DNA from 3 places in the Bacillus sp. YH3-2-B2 genome. Region 2 is predicted to be linked to each of the others. Evidence: riboswitches for the same ligand, from Rfam matches in the RefSeq annotation. Region 2 holds a riboswitch; each other region holds the start of a gene.
What was found. A riboswitch is a leader RNA that binds a small molecule or an ion and turns the genes downstream of it on or off. The one in region 2 is predicted to bind S-adenosylmethionine.
Positions count from the first base shown of each region.

Region 1 (2,203 bases), 280 kb from region 2:
TGGTTTTTTCGGGAATGATTCCGCCGCTGATCGTCTTAACGACTTCACCGCCGCCGATAACCGCCCCTGACAGGACTCCGGCCGCGCAGATGATCAGCGCATACGTTTTCTTTTTAACGGCGCCGGACCCGTAAGCGACTCCCATTGATGCCGCGGCTCCGCTGGCTCCGATATTCATGGCAAAAAACAGGCAGAATAAAATAGCGGCTAATTCCATCGGGCAGCTCCTTTATTCATGCAGTCCGCATTCTGTTTTCGCCATGCCGTTCCATCTGCCGCTCCGCAAATCTTCCGCGGTAAACGCAGGTGAAGTGCACGGTTCACAGCCGATGCTCGGATACCCCTGATCATGGAGGATATTGTAATCCAGCTCATGCTTGGAAGTATATCTCCAGATGTCTTTCCATGTCCAATGGATCAGCGGGCATACTTTAATCGATTGAAACTTGTCGTCTTTATTCAGGAAATTCGTATTCGCCCGGCTCGGCCCTTGATCTCGGCGAAGGCCGGACAGCCATGCCGGATGCCCTGCGAGTGCTTCTCTTAACGGCAGAATTTTTCTGATGTAGCAGCACTGGTTCGGTTCTCTTTCCCACAGTTTATCTCCGTGAGCCTCGGCCTGTTCCTCGAGAGTAAGGCTGGGCTTTTTCAGGATAATGTTCAGCCCCGGGTAACGTTCTTTCACTTTTTCGATCGTTTCATATGTTTCTTTAAAGTGAAGACCCGTATCGAGAAACACGATTTCCGCGTCTTTCTTTACTTTAGAAATTAAATCGATCAGGACGATGCCCTCAATCCCGAAGCTGCACGCGTAAACAAGCTGGTCTCCGTAGTGGCCGTATGCCCATTTTAAAACGGACAGCGCGCCTTTATAGGAATCGTCTTCCGGAAATGTAATCGCCGGCTCTTCCCATGTGTCATACGTTAGCATTTTTTCTTTCCTCCTCCCGGAGACAATCAAACAGCTGTTGTTCTCTGCCGGTTGTCTTATCCCTCAATCTTTTTTTATATAAAAAACTTTCAATCCAGCGGAATGAAAGACAGTGACCCGGTATAGCCCTTATCTTCAAAATGCTGTGCATTTTTCTGGATGCGGCACCTTGCAATACACGCAGGTTGCCGGGCGTCATCGGTCCAGTCCCTCAGCCGCTCTTGATAAGCTTTTTAGATTTGTACTAAATTTTAGCACAATTCTAACAGAAGTCAACCCGAGTTTTTTGATAGGAATAATAAAACAGGCCCTGAGGCCTGTTTTTATTGTCATTATTTTTTAAACCAATCTTTTGACTCGGGATTCAGTTTCCATGATTTCAGTTTTTCAATGTCAGCTGAATGAATCGTTCCGTTTTCAAGCGCGACTTCAATCAGCGTGTCATAATCGGTTAACGAGTAATAAGGAAGACCCGCTTTTTTAAAGGCTTCTTTTGCTTTCGGCAGTCCGTATGTAAAAATGGAAATGACGCCGAGGACTTCCGCGCCCTCTCTTTGAAGGGCCGCCGCAGCTTCAAGCACGCTGCCTCCGGTAGAAATCAAGTCTTCAATCACGACTGTTTTTTGTCCTTTCTTAATGGCGCCTTCTATTTGATTTCCTTTGCCGTGCGCTTTCGGTTTGCTTCTGACGTAGCACATCGGCGCGCCTGTACGGTCTGCGAGAAGCGCAGCATGCGGAATGCCCGCCGTTGCAGTGCCCGCGATCATCTCCGCCTCGGGGAAATGCTCCTTCAGCAGTTTGCCGAGCCCGTCCGCCACATCATTTCTCACTTTTGGATACGACAATGTCAGACGGTTGTCACAATAGATCGGTGATAAAATGCCGCTCGCCCACGTAAACGGCTCATTCGGACGTAAAAAGACAGCTTCAATGTGTAATAGATGTTTTGCGATAGCCTGTTTCATCGGCGAACGCCCTCCCATTCCAGTTTAATTGCTTCATATGCTTTAACGGGGTTTTCCGCTTTTGTAATTGAGCGGCCCACGACGATGGCTGACGAACCGTTTTCTTTCGCAAATGACGGAGTCGCCGTCCGGACTTGATCGTCAGCTGCGTCACTGGCCGTGCGGATGCCCGGCGTGACTGTCAGAAATGAAGGCCGGACCGCTTCATAAATGGCTTTTGTTTCATGGACCGAACATACCACTCCGTCCAGCCCGCACTCTTCCGCCATTTTGCCGTAGTGCACAACCGTTTCTAACAGCGGCTTTT
Region 1 covers NZ_JBSJQE010000001.1:679,156-681,358, reverse strand. The annotation lists gene ACWJJX_RS03420 (inorganic phosphate transporter) at 1-217, opposite strand, end outside; gene ACWJJX_RS03415 (phosphoadenylyl-sulfate reductase) at 230-931, opposite strand; SAM riboswitch class I at 1,058-1,162, opposite strand; gene pyrE (orotate phosphoribosyltransferase) at 1,264-1,896, opposite strand; gene pyrF (orotidine-5'-phosphate decarboxylase) at 1,893-2,203, opposite strand, start outside.
Region 1: it holds a riboswitch for S-adenosylmethionine, as region 2 does, so the genes downstream of both, ACWJJX_RS03415 (phosphoadenylyl-sulfate reductase) here and metE (5-methyltetrahydropteroyltriglutamate--homocysteine S-methyltransferase) in region 2, are expected to answer to the same signal.

Region 2 (2,203 bases):
ACGAGCTTCCTGAGGGGATTAAAGTGATTAAGGCGCCAGAGTTGTGGGCAAAAGGGTTTAAAGGCAAGGATATTAAAATCGCGGTGCTTGACACAGGCTGCGACATCAATCATCCTGATTTGAAAGACCGGATTGTCGGCGGGAAAAACTTCACCGATGATGACGCAGGCAAAGAAGACGTGATTTCCGATTACAACGGACACGGGACACACGTTTCCGGAACGATTGCCGCCAATGATTCAAACGGCGGAATTTCGGGTGTCGCGCCGGAAGCAAGCCTTTTAATCGTTAAAGTTCTCGGCGGTCAAAACGGCAGCGGCAAATACGAATGGATCATTAACGGCATCAACTACGCCGTTGAACAAAAGGCGGACATTATTTCCATGTCACTCGGCGGGCCGAACGATGTGCCTGAATTGAAAGAAGCCGTCACAAATGCGGTAAACAGCGGTGTTCTGGTCGTTTGCGCGGCAGGAAACGAAGGCGACGGAGACGAGCGTACAGAGGAACTGTCATATCCGGCCGCTTACAACGAAGTAATCGCAGTCGGATCAGTCTCAATCGCCCGTAAATCGTCTGAATTTTCAAACGCCAATAAAGAGATTGACCTGGTGGCTCCGGGAGAAAATATTCTCTCCACCCTTCCCAACCATAAATACGGGAAGCTGACGGGCACTTCAATGGCCGCCCCGCATGTGAGCGGAGCGCTTGCCTTAATAAAAGGGCTTGAACAGGACGCGTTTCAGCGGACGCTTTCTGAGGCTGAAGTCTACGCCCAGCTCGTGCGGCGGACCCTTCCTTTGGACATCGCCAAAACATTGGCCGGGAACGGATTTCTGTATTTAGACGCGCCTGAAGTGCTGATGGAAAGAGCCGAACAGGCGCAGCTGCTGTCTTTCTGATATTTTTCTCGTATAATGATTGATCAGTTTGTCACATCACCAATTTTTAAATTGTGAGATTTTCTATTGACAGTGATCTGAATAAGCTGATAAGATAACCAACAAATGATGTAACTTTTCAAAAAAATTGAAATACTTTCTCTTATCGAGAGTTGGGCGAGGGATTGGCCTTTTGACCCCAACAGCAACCGACCGTAATTCCATTGTGAAATGGGGCGCGTGATTTTTGCGCCGAGACAATTGTCTCATAAGGCACGGTGCTAATTCCATCAGACGTGATCTGAGAGATAAGAGAGGCTTGCATTTTGAAGTTAAAGCCTCTTTCTCTCATGAGAAAGAGGCTTTTTTGTTACATCTCACTTAAAGGAGGAGACTTAATGACAACAATCAAAACTTCGAACCTCGGTTTTCCGAGAATCGGCTTGAACAGAGAATGGAAAAAAGCACTTGAGGCTTATTGGAAAGGAAACACTGATAAAGAAACGTTTCTTAAAGAGCTTGACGGCTTATTCTTATCAGCTGTCAAAACCCAGCTTGACCAACATATCGATATCGTGCCGGTCTCTGATTTCACCCATTATGACCATGTGCTTGATACCGCCGTCAGCTTTAACTGGATTCCGGAGAGATTCCGCAGCATCACGGATACCGTTGATACATATTTCGCGATTGCCCGCGGTGTAAAAGACGCCGTTTCCAGTGAAATGACGAAATGGTTCAATACCAACTACCATTACATCGTTCCTGAATATGACGAAAGCATTGAATTCCGTCTGACGAGAAATAAACAGCTTGATGACTACCGCCGGATCAAAGAAGAATTCGGAGCGGAAACGAAACCTGTCATCGTCGGTCCGTATACATTCGTCACGCTTGCGAAAGGATACGAAGAATCAGAAGCGAAAGCGATTCAAAAACGCCTTGTTCCTCTTTATGTGCAGCTGCTGAAAGAACTTGAAGCAGAAGGCGTCAAATGGGTTCAGATTGATGAGCCTGCCCTTGTGACAGCTTCTTCTGAAGACGTCCGCGCCGCCAAAGACCTCTATGAAGCGATCACAAAAGAGCTCTCAGGGCTGAATGTCCTCCTGCAGACATACTTTGATTCGGTTGATGCATATGAAGAACTCGTTTCTTATCCTGTACAGGGAATCGGACTTGATTTCGTGCATGATAAAGGCAGAAACCTTGAGCAATTGAAAAAGCACGGCTTCCCGAAAGATAAAGTGCTGGCAGCCGGTGTGGTCGACGGCCGGAACATTTGGAAAATTGATGTTGAAGAACGCCTTGATGCGGCTTTGGAT
Region 2 covers NZ_JBSJQE010000001.1:403,078-405,280, reverse strand. The annotation lists gene ACWJJX_RS02250 (S8 family peptidase) at 1-902, shown strand, start outside; SAM riboswitch class I at 1,042-1,196, shown strand; gene metE (5-methyltetrahydropteroyltriglutamate--homocysteine S-methyltransferase) at 1,280-2,203, shown strand, end outside.

Region 3 (2,203 bases), on a different contig from region 2:
CGGCGTATTCGGTGCCGCCGATTAAAATGACGCGCTTTTCGAAAGAGACAATGATAAATGTTTCCGAATGCGTGCCGTCCGTCTCCGGGTCTGCTTTAAAATGCGGAGCTGAGAGAATGGTGAAAGGCTGCGCTTGCGGGTCTCTTTCATCCGTTTCCGGTCTGATAAACAGCTGGCGCGCGAATAAATTGTGCCACGCAAATTCATTTACGACCGTAATCGGCAGTCTGTATTTTTCATCCGCTCCCGCGAATCCTTCAAACACAAACAGTTCATCCCGCTGTTTTAAGTAGCTGACGACTTTGGCGTACAGCTTTTCAAACGCCTCTTCAGAAATGGGCTGATTCACCGCGCCCCAATCAATTTGATTTTCTGTGCTTTGTTCACGGACGATAAATTTATCTTTAGGTGACCGGCCTGTATATGCGCCGGTGGTGGCGCGTACGGCGCCCGTTGATGTCAGCGTTCCTTCATTTCGGCTGATTACTTTTTCGGTAAGTTTTGGAGCCGATAAATTATGATGCACATTCGGACTTGCAAGTAATGCTTGAAGATCTGCGGTTAAATCAACTAATTTCATAAAAACCTTCCTTTGCCGGTTTATTTGTATTTCGCTGAATGTGGAATTAGTATAACATATATCTGAAAATAGTCTATACTATTTGCGGTTTTTTGTTTGTGTTTTTCCATTGCTTCCCGAAATAAAGGCGCGCAATCGCTTTAATTCATATTGACACTTTCCGCCCTTTTACGATAAGATATTTCATTGAGCGGATACTCTTATCCCGAGCTGGCGGAGGGACAGGCCCGATGAAGCCCAGCAACCGGTTTCTCTGTAAAAAAGCAGGTGAAAACACTGTGGGAAACCAAGGTGCTAACCTGATGCAAGGTTTAATATTTTCCTTGAGCGATAAGAGTGAAAGGCACACAGACCAAACCCTTTCCTCGAGTGGAAAAGGTTTTTTTATTTCATAAAATATGCCAATTAACATTCTCTGATATAGTATGACATTGTATTAAGAGGGAGCGAGTTCCGTATCATATGAGAAGGTCTTGCAAAAGATCTTTTTTCAGGAGGAAAAGTGAATGAGTAAAAACCGTCGACTATTTACATCTGAATCTGTTACTGAGGGTCATCCGGACAAAATCTGTGACCAAATTTCTGACAGTATCTTAGATGAGATTTTAAAAAATGACCCGAACGCGCGCGTGGCCTGCGAAACATCTGTAACGACAGGACTTGTGCTGGTAAGCGGAGAGATTACTACATCAACATACGTTGACATTCCGAAAACAGTCCGTGAAACGATTAAAGAAATCGGCTACACACGCGCCAAATACGGATTTGATGCGGAGACTTGCGCTGTTTTAACATCAATTGATGAACAGTCTGCGGATATCGCAATGGGTGTCGATCAGGCTCTTGAAGCGCGTGAAGGCACAATGAGCGATGCTGAAATCGAAGCAATCGGAGCGGGAGACCAAGGCCTGATGTTCGGTTATGCGTGTAACGAAACGAAAGAGCTTATGCCGCTTCCGATCTCTTTGGCGCATAAATTAGCCCGCCGTTTGAGCGAAGTCCGCAAAGAAGACATTCTTCCGTACCTTCGCCCTGACGGCAAAACGCAAGTTACCGTTGAATATGATGAAAACAACAAGCCGGTCCGCATCGACGCGATCGTCATTTCAACTCAGCACCACCCGGAAATTACGCTTGAGCAGATTCAGCGCAATCTGAAAGAGCATGTCATTAACCCTGTTGTGCCTGAGGAACTGATCGATGAAGAAACAAAATACTTCATCAACCCTACGGGACGTTTCGTAATCGGCGGACCTCAAGGTGATGCGGGTCTTACCGGCCGTAAAATCATCGTTGACACATACGGCGGATATGCACGTCACGGCGGCGGCGCATTCTCCGGTAAGGATGCGACGAAGGTAGACCGTTCTGCGGCATACGCTGCGAGATACGTAGCGAAAAACATCGTGGCAGCAGGTCTTGCTGATTCTTGTGAAGTGCAGCTTGCATACGCGATCGGCGTGGCACAGCCTGTTTCTATTTCCATCAATACATTTGATACAGGAAAAGCTTCTGAAGAAAAACTGATCGAAGTCGTACGGAATAACTTCGACCTGAGACCTGCCGGCATTATTAAAATGCTTGATCTGCGCCGCCCGATCTATAAGCAGACAGCTGCTTACG
Region 3 covers NZ_JBSJQE010000008.1:23,479-25,681, forward strand. The annotation lists gene pckA (phosphoenolpyruvate carboxykinase (ATP)) at 1-580, opposite strand, end outside; SAM riboswitch class I at 778-917, shown strand; gene metK (methionine adenosyltransferase) at 1,087-2,203, shown strand, end outside.
Region 3: it holds a riboswitch for S-adenosylmethionine, as region 2 does, so the genes downstream of both, metK (methionine adenosyltransferase) here and metE (5-methyltetrahydropteroyltriglutamate--homocysteine S-methyltransferase) in region 2, are expected to answer to the same signal.